Regions from separate parts of the Bradyrhizobium sp. McL0616 genome, predicted to be linked through region 2. Evidence: predicted binding sites of a transcription regulator. Region 2 holds the regulator's gene; each other region holds the start of a gene.
What was found. The regulator PhoB, encoded in region 2, activates phosphate uptake and scavenging genes when phosphate is short. The targets are predictions, from matches to a motif close to TGTCATNNANCTGTCAT.
Positions count from the first base shown of each region.

Region 1: ACPPVR_RS14410 (UDP-2,3-diacylglucosamine diphosphatase) is a predicted target of PhoB. The motif match lies at 1,437-1,453, and genes of this name have one in related genera.
Region 3: ACPPVR_RS25715 (DUF47 domain-containing protein) is a predicted target of PhoB. The motif match lies at 929-945, and genes of this name have one in related genera.

Region 1 is NZ_CP188255.1:3,040,218-3,042,481, reverse strand. Features, by position in the region: gene ACPPVR_RS14415 (glycosyltransferase family 4 protein) at 1-601, opposite strand, end outside; gene ACPPVR_RS14410 (UDP-2,3-diacylglucosamine diphosphatase) at 601-1,413, opposite strand; gene thiD (bifunctional hydroxymethylpyrimidine kinase/phosphomethylpyrimidine kinase) at 1,629-2,264, opposite strand, start outside.
Region 2 is NZ_CP188255.1:8,345,372-8,347,635, forward strand. Features, by position in the region: gene ACPPVR_RS40285 (GcrA family cell cycle regulator) at 111-620, shown strand; gene phoB (phosphate regulon transcriptional regulator PhoB) at 754-1,461, opposite strand; gene phoU (phosphate signaling complex protein PhoU) at 1,484-2,200, opposite strand; gene pstB (phosphate ABC transporter ATP-binding protein PstB) at 2,212-2,264, opposite strand, start outside.
Region 3 is NZ_CP188255.1:5,259,241-5,261,504, forward strand. Features, by position in the region: gene ACPPVR_RS25710 (anion permease) at 1-144, opposite strand, end outside; gene ACPPVR_RS25715 (DUF47 domain-containing protein) at 243-887, opposite strand; gene ACPPVR_RS25720 (branched-chain amino acid ABC transporter permease) at 1,043-2,011, opposite strand; gene ACPPVR_RS25725 (branched-chain amino acid ABC transporter permease) at 2,013-2,264, opposite strand, start outside.

The DNA.
Region 1 (2,264 bases), 3.3 Mb from region 2:
GGTCGAGGTCGAGGAAGGCCTCGAGATTCTTCTCCACCGCGACACGGCCGACCGAGAGGAACACCGGGGCCGGCAGGCAGAGGTCGATGGCGCGGGGATGGAACAAATGGGTATCGACGCCGCGCGGCCACAGCACGACATTGGCAAAACCGCGCTCGCTGAGCTCGCGTGCGAGCGCCGGCGTTGCCGCCATCACAGCCCGGCTGGTGCTGTGGAAACGTCGCAGCGCCCGCCAGATCAGGGATTCCGGAACGGGCACCCGGGCGCGAACATATTCGGGAAAGCGGGTGTGGAAGCTGGTCGTGAACGGCAGCTTGCGCTGGCGGCAATAGCGGCGGACCATCAGGCCAATCGGCCCCTCCGTCGCGACATGAATGCTGTCGGGCCGGGCTTCTTCGATCAGCTTCGCAATCCGGGCCGGGCGCGGCATCGCCAGCCGCACGTCGCGATAGCTCGGCATCGCAAAGGTACGAAACGATTGCGGCGTCAGGAACGTGAACTCGACACCAAACCCCTTGGCCGCGTCAGCGAGCTTGGTCAGCGTCCGAACCACACCGTTGACTTGCGGGTGCCAGGCGTCGGTCGCGACCAGGATGCGCATCAGGCCGCCCTTGCTGCCACCTGCGGGACTTCGGCCGGCTTCTGCGCCTGATCCGCCCAGGTGATGATCTCGAAACGGCCGTCGTCATGCTCGACCAGCGCGGTGCAGCTCTCCACCCAGTCGCCGCAATTCATGTAGCGGATGCCGCCCTCGTCGCGGATCACGGCGTAGTGGATGTGGCCGCAGATCACACCGTCGGCGTCGTGACGACGCGCCTCGGCGGCGAGCGCCTGCTCGAACGCGCCGATATAGTTGACGGCGTTCTTGACCTTCTGCTTGGCCCATTGCGACAGCGACCAATAGGGCACTTTGAACATGCGCCGGAAGAAGTTGACAAAGCGATTCATCTGGATCGCGAAGTCGTAGGCCTTGTCGCCGAGATGGGCGAGCCAGCGCGCGTTCTGCACCACGAGGTCGAAGATGTCGCCGTGGATGACGAGAAAGCGCTTGCCATCCACGCCGGTGTGGACGGTGTTCTCGACCACGTCGATGCCGCCGAAATGCGTGCCGTAATAGTTGCGCAGGAATTCGTCGTGATTGCCGGGGATGTAGATGACCTTGGCGCCCTTGCGCGCTTTGCGCAGAAGCTTCTGGACCAGGTCGTTGTGCGATTGCGGCCAGTGCCAGCTCGATTTCAGCGCCCAGCCATCGACGATGTCGCCGACGAGATAGATGGTGTCGGCATCGTGGTAGCGCAGGAAGTCCAGCAGAAGGTCGGCTTGCGAGCCGCGGGCTCCGAGATGGACGTCGGAGATAAACAAGGTGCGAAAGCGCCTTTCAGGGCTCTCGTCACTCACATCGTAACTTCCCATGCGACAGCCTGTAACAATGTCCCGTGACAGGGGGATGACCATTGAACCTTTGAGGCACCCTCAGATACGAATCAAACCTCGCCTCGCCCTCCCCGCGAATATCAGTCGCATGCGACAATCAGGCGACATGAGGCGGCCATGGTTGTCCGCAAAAGCCCGGGTACCGCGGCCATACTGGTTAACGGCGGGGGCCGGCGCGCAGCTCGAAGCCGCTGTCAGTAAAACTTGTGGAAATGATGGATCGGCCCGTGGCCGTGACCGACGCTGAAGCGGTCGGCAGCCGCGATCGCCGCACTGATCCAGCTCTTGGCGTTGCGCACCGCGCGCTCGAGATCATCGCCCTTGGCGAGACCCGCCGCGACCGCCGAGGACAGCGAGCAGCCGGTGCCGTGGGTATTGCGGGTGGCGACGCGGGTTGCGGCGAGCGCGATCGTGTTGTCGGCATCGACGAGATAATCGATGCTTTCGGCGCCCTCGCCGTGCCCGCCCTTGATCAGCACCGCGCGGCAGCCGAGCGCGAGCAGGCGGCGCCCCTGGCTCTCGATGTCGGCTTCACTTCGCGCGACCGGCTCGTCGAGCAGAGCGGCGGCCTCCGGCAGATTGGGCGTGATGACCGACGCCAGCGGCATCAGTTTCTGCCGCAGGGCCTCGACGGCTTCGGACGCCAGCAGACGGTCGCCGGAGGTTGCGACCATCACGGGATCGAGCACCACATGCCGCGGCGCCCAGCGCGACAGCGCGGCTGCGATGGCATCGATGCTCGCGGCCTGTGCCACCATGCCGATCTTCACCGCGCCAATTTCGAGATCGGAGAACACGGCATCGATCTGCGCGGTGACGAATTCCGCAGG
Region 2 (2,264 bases):
GCTTCTGCGCCCGGCGAACTTCAAGGGATTCTGGCGGCACGGGTTTTTCGAGACTTAGGCATTCGCAGCGCAGCCCCAGCAAGGCGGCTCGTAGCGAGGGAAAGGGCGCAATGACGGTTTTGACATGGTCGGACGATCGCGTCGAGCAGTTGAAAAAGCTTTGGGAGGCCGGACTTTCGGCCAGCCAGATCGCAGCTGAACTCGGCAATGTGACCCGCAATGCCGTGATCGGCAAGGTGCACCGGCTGGGCCTGTCCGGCCGTGCCAAGAGCCCGTCGTCGGCAGCTCCGCGGCCACGCAAGGCGCGTCCCGCGCAGCACATGATGCGGGTGACCCGGCCGATTGCGCGCGGCAACACCGCGCTTGCGCAGGCCTTCGAGGTCGAGGCTGAGCCGGATCCGGTCACCTACGACAACGTGGTGCCGATGAGCCAGCGGCTGTCGCTGCTCGAATTGAACGAGGCGACCTGCCACTGGCCGGTCGGCGATCCCTCGAGTCCGGACTTCTTCTTCTGCGGCGGCAGGGCGCTCTCGGGCCTGCCCTATTGCGCCCAACACTCGCGCGTCGCGTACCAGCCGGCGTCAGATCGCCGCCGCGCGCCGGTGAAGCCGTCACGGTGAGTTAGTCTGCTTCCAAGGTTTCGCCGTCCAAGCGACGGCGGTTCGACAAATTCAGTGTCGTCCCGGCCTAGTGCGTAATAGGCCTGGACGACATCGGAGATGGTAGCGGCAGTCAGCAACTAACCACAGAACCCTACGCCTGCTCCGCCTTCGCAAACCGATCATCCAGCGCATAGCCGGCGCCACGGACGGTGCGGATCGGGTCCTGCTCGCGACCGAGATTGAGCAGCTTGCGCAGGCGACCGATATGCACGTCGACGGTGCGCTCGTCGATGTAGATATCGCGGCCCCAGACGCTGTCGAGCAGCTGCTCGCGCGAGAACACGCGGCCGGGATGCTCCAGGAAAAACTCCAGCAGGCGATACTCGGTCGGGCCGAGATCGATCGGCCGGCCCGAGCGCGCCACGCGGCGCTTGTCACGGTCGAGTTCGATGTCGCCAAACGCCAGCACGGTGGCGAGCCGCTCCGGGCTTGCGCGCCTGAGCAGGCCCTTTACGCGGGCGAGCAGCTCAGGGACCGAGAACGGCTTGACGATGTAATCGTCGGCGCCGGTCGCCAATCCCCGCACTCGCTCACTCTCCTCACCGCGCGCGGTGAGCATGATGATCGGGAGCTGCTTGGTATCGGACCGCGCGCGCAGCCGCCGGCACAGCTCGATGCCGGATAGCCCCGGCAGCATCCAGTCGAGCACGATCAAATCGGGGATGTGCTCCTTGAGACGGGTATCGGCGTCGTCGCCGCGCATCACCGTCTCGACGTCATAGCCGTCGCCTTCGAGGTTGTAGCGGAGAAGCTCGGTCAGAGCTTCCTCGTCCTCAACCACCATAATGCGTGCGCCCATGGGGTCGTCGCTCCTTAATTATTCAAGTATTCGGGAGGGTCGTGGCGAAGGTCGTCATGTCGCCCTTCGGCCGCTTGTCGGTCATGGCCTGACCTTCGATCATATAGAACACGGTCTCGGCGATGTTGGTGGCGTGATCGCCGATCCGCTCGATGTTCTTGGCGCAGAACATCAGATGGATGCAGAACGAGATGTTGCGCGGATCCTCCATCATGTAGGTGAGGAGCTCGCGGAACAGCGAGGTGCAGATGGCGTCGACTTCCTCGTCGCCCTTCCACACCGCCATCGCCGCCGGCAGATCATGCGCGGCATATGCGTCCAGCACCGATTTGACCTGCTGCTGCACCAGGTCGGTCATGTGCTCGAGGCCGCGGAACAGCTTGAGCGGATGGAAATCGGTCTCCAGCGCCGCGACGCGCTTGCCCATGTTCTTGGCGAGGTCGCCGATGCGCTCGAGATCGGTCGCGACGCGCATGGCGCCGACGATCTCGCGCAGATCGACCGCCATCGGCTGGCGGCGAGCGATGGTGAGCACGGCGCGCTCCTCGATGCGCTTCTGGAGCGCGTCGAGCTCGACGTCGGTGGCGACGACGCGCTGGCCGAGCGCGACGTCGCGGCGGATCAGCGCGTCGACGGAATCGACGATCATGCGCTCGGCAATCCCGCCCATCTCGGCGACCAGGCGGGTAAGTTCCTGGAGGTCGGTGTCGAAGGCCTTTGCGGTATGTTCAGAACCCATGTCCCGTCTCCTCAGCCGAACCGGCCGGTGATGTAATCCTGCGTGCGCCGATCGGTCGGCGACG
Region 3 (2,264 bases), 3.1 Mb from region 2:
CACTGCGAATTGCGGTCGCAGCACGCGGGTCGAGACGATGGTCGCGATCGAATTGGCAGCATCGTGCAGGCCGTTCAGGAAGTCGAACAGCAGCGCGACGGCAATCAGTCCGACCAGGATGGGAAGACCCAACGCAGCATCCACAACGCGGCCCTGCCTTAAAGTTTGCGCATGATCTCCGCGCAAACGCGATCCGCGTTTGTCGCGAAGGAAAACCGCTGCACACTTTTCCGGATCATGCGCTAGACCTGCTCAATGACGATGCTGTTGATCTCGTTCGCCACGTCATCGAAGCGATCGGCGACCTTTTCGAGGTGGTCGTAGATCTCCGCCCCCACGATGAAGTTCATCGAGCTGCCGTCGCGATGCTTGAGGAACAGCTCCTTCAGGCCGATGTCATGGAGGTCGTCGACGCGGCCCTCCAGCTTGGTCAGCTCTTCCGTGATCGCGGTCAGCATGGCCACGTTCTTGCCGATCTCCTGCATCAGCGGCAGCGCACGGCCGACCAGATTGGCGCATTCGATCAGGAGAGCGCCGATCTCCCGCATCGGCGGCTCGAAGGCGCGGACCTCGAACAGCATCACGGCCTTGGCGGTCTGCTGCATCTGGTCGATGGCGTCGTCCATCGAGGTGATCAGGTTCTTGATGTCGAGGCGGTCGAACGGCGTGATGAAGGTGCGGCGCACCGCCGTCAGCACCTCACGGGTGATGTTGTCAGCGTCGTTCTCGAACTGGTTGACGCGCTGGCAATAGACCGGCGTCTCCTCACCCCCGTTCAGCATGCCCTGGAGCGCGATGGAGCCCTGGATCACGGTTTGGGCGTGGCGATCGAACAGCTCAAAGAACCGTTCTTCCTTGGGCAGGAAAGCACGAAACCATCGCATCATGGGATAGGCTACCGGTTGGAAATGGCCCGGCCCGAACGGGCCGTCACGAAACTGTCATAGACCATTTTCGAGCCGCGCGGGTGTTACCTCACGCCAGCGGAGCCGGATCATCCACCGCTTTCATAGGCCGCCTAAATTTCCAACAAATCAATGACTTAGAGCGATCTCCGGAAGTAATGCGCGATTTCCCCGACCACGCCACGGCGGAAGGTCAGCACGCAGATCACGAAGATCGAACCCTGGATCACCGTCACCCACTGGCCGAAACCCGCCAGATATTGCTGCATGGCGATGATCGCGAAGGCACCGACCACGGGCCCGAAGATGGTGCCGAGGCCGCCGACCAGCGTCATTAGCACGACTTCGCCCGACATCGACCAGTGCACGTCCGTGAGCGAGGCATTCTGCGCCACGAACACTTTCAGCGATCCGGCAAAGCCAGCCAGCGTACCCGAGAGCACGAAAGCCAGGAACTTGTACTGGTCGGTCCGGTAACCCAGCGAGATCGCGCGCGGCTCATTCTCGCGGATCGCCTTCAAGACCTCCCCAAACGGCGAGTTGATGATGCGATAGATCAACAAGAAGCCGGCGAGGAAGCCGACCAGCACGACGTAATAGAGCACGGTCGGCTTGGACAGATCGAACACGCCGAACATATGCCCCTGCGGAATGCCCTGAATGCCATCCTCGCCGTGGGTAAATGGGGTCTGCAAATAGAGGAAGTAGAGCAGCTGCGACAGCGCCAGCGTGATCATCGAGAAATAGATGCCCTGGCGGCGGATCGAAATGTAGCCGGTGATGAGCGACAGCGCGAACGCCGCGGCAATACCGACGAGGATACCGAGTTCCGGCGGCAGCGCCCACACCTTCAGCGCATGCGCGCTGCAATAACCGGCCGTGCCCATGAACATCGCATGGCCGAACGACAATAGGCCGCCATAGCCGATCAGAAGATTGAAGGCGCAGGCGAGCAGCGCGAAGCACAGCGCCTGCATCACGAAGAACGGATAGATGCCGCTGAATGGCACTGAGGCCAGCAGCAGCGCCATCACCACGAACATGATCATCTCGTCGCGGATCGCGCGCGGGGCTACCGGCAGCGTGTCGTCCGTCAAGGCTGTCATATCAGGCTGCCCTTCCCGTCAATCCCGTTGGCTTCACCAAGAGCACCAGCACCATCAGCACGAACACGACGGTGTTGGAGGCCTCGGGATAGAAATACTTCGTCAGGCCCTCGATCACGCCGAGCGCAAAACCCGTGATGATCGATCCCATGATCGATCCCATGCCGCCGATCACCACCACCGCGAACACGACGATGATGAGGTCGGCGCCCATCAAGGGCCGCACCTGGTTGATCGGCGCCGAGAGCACGCC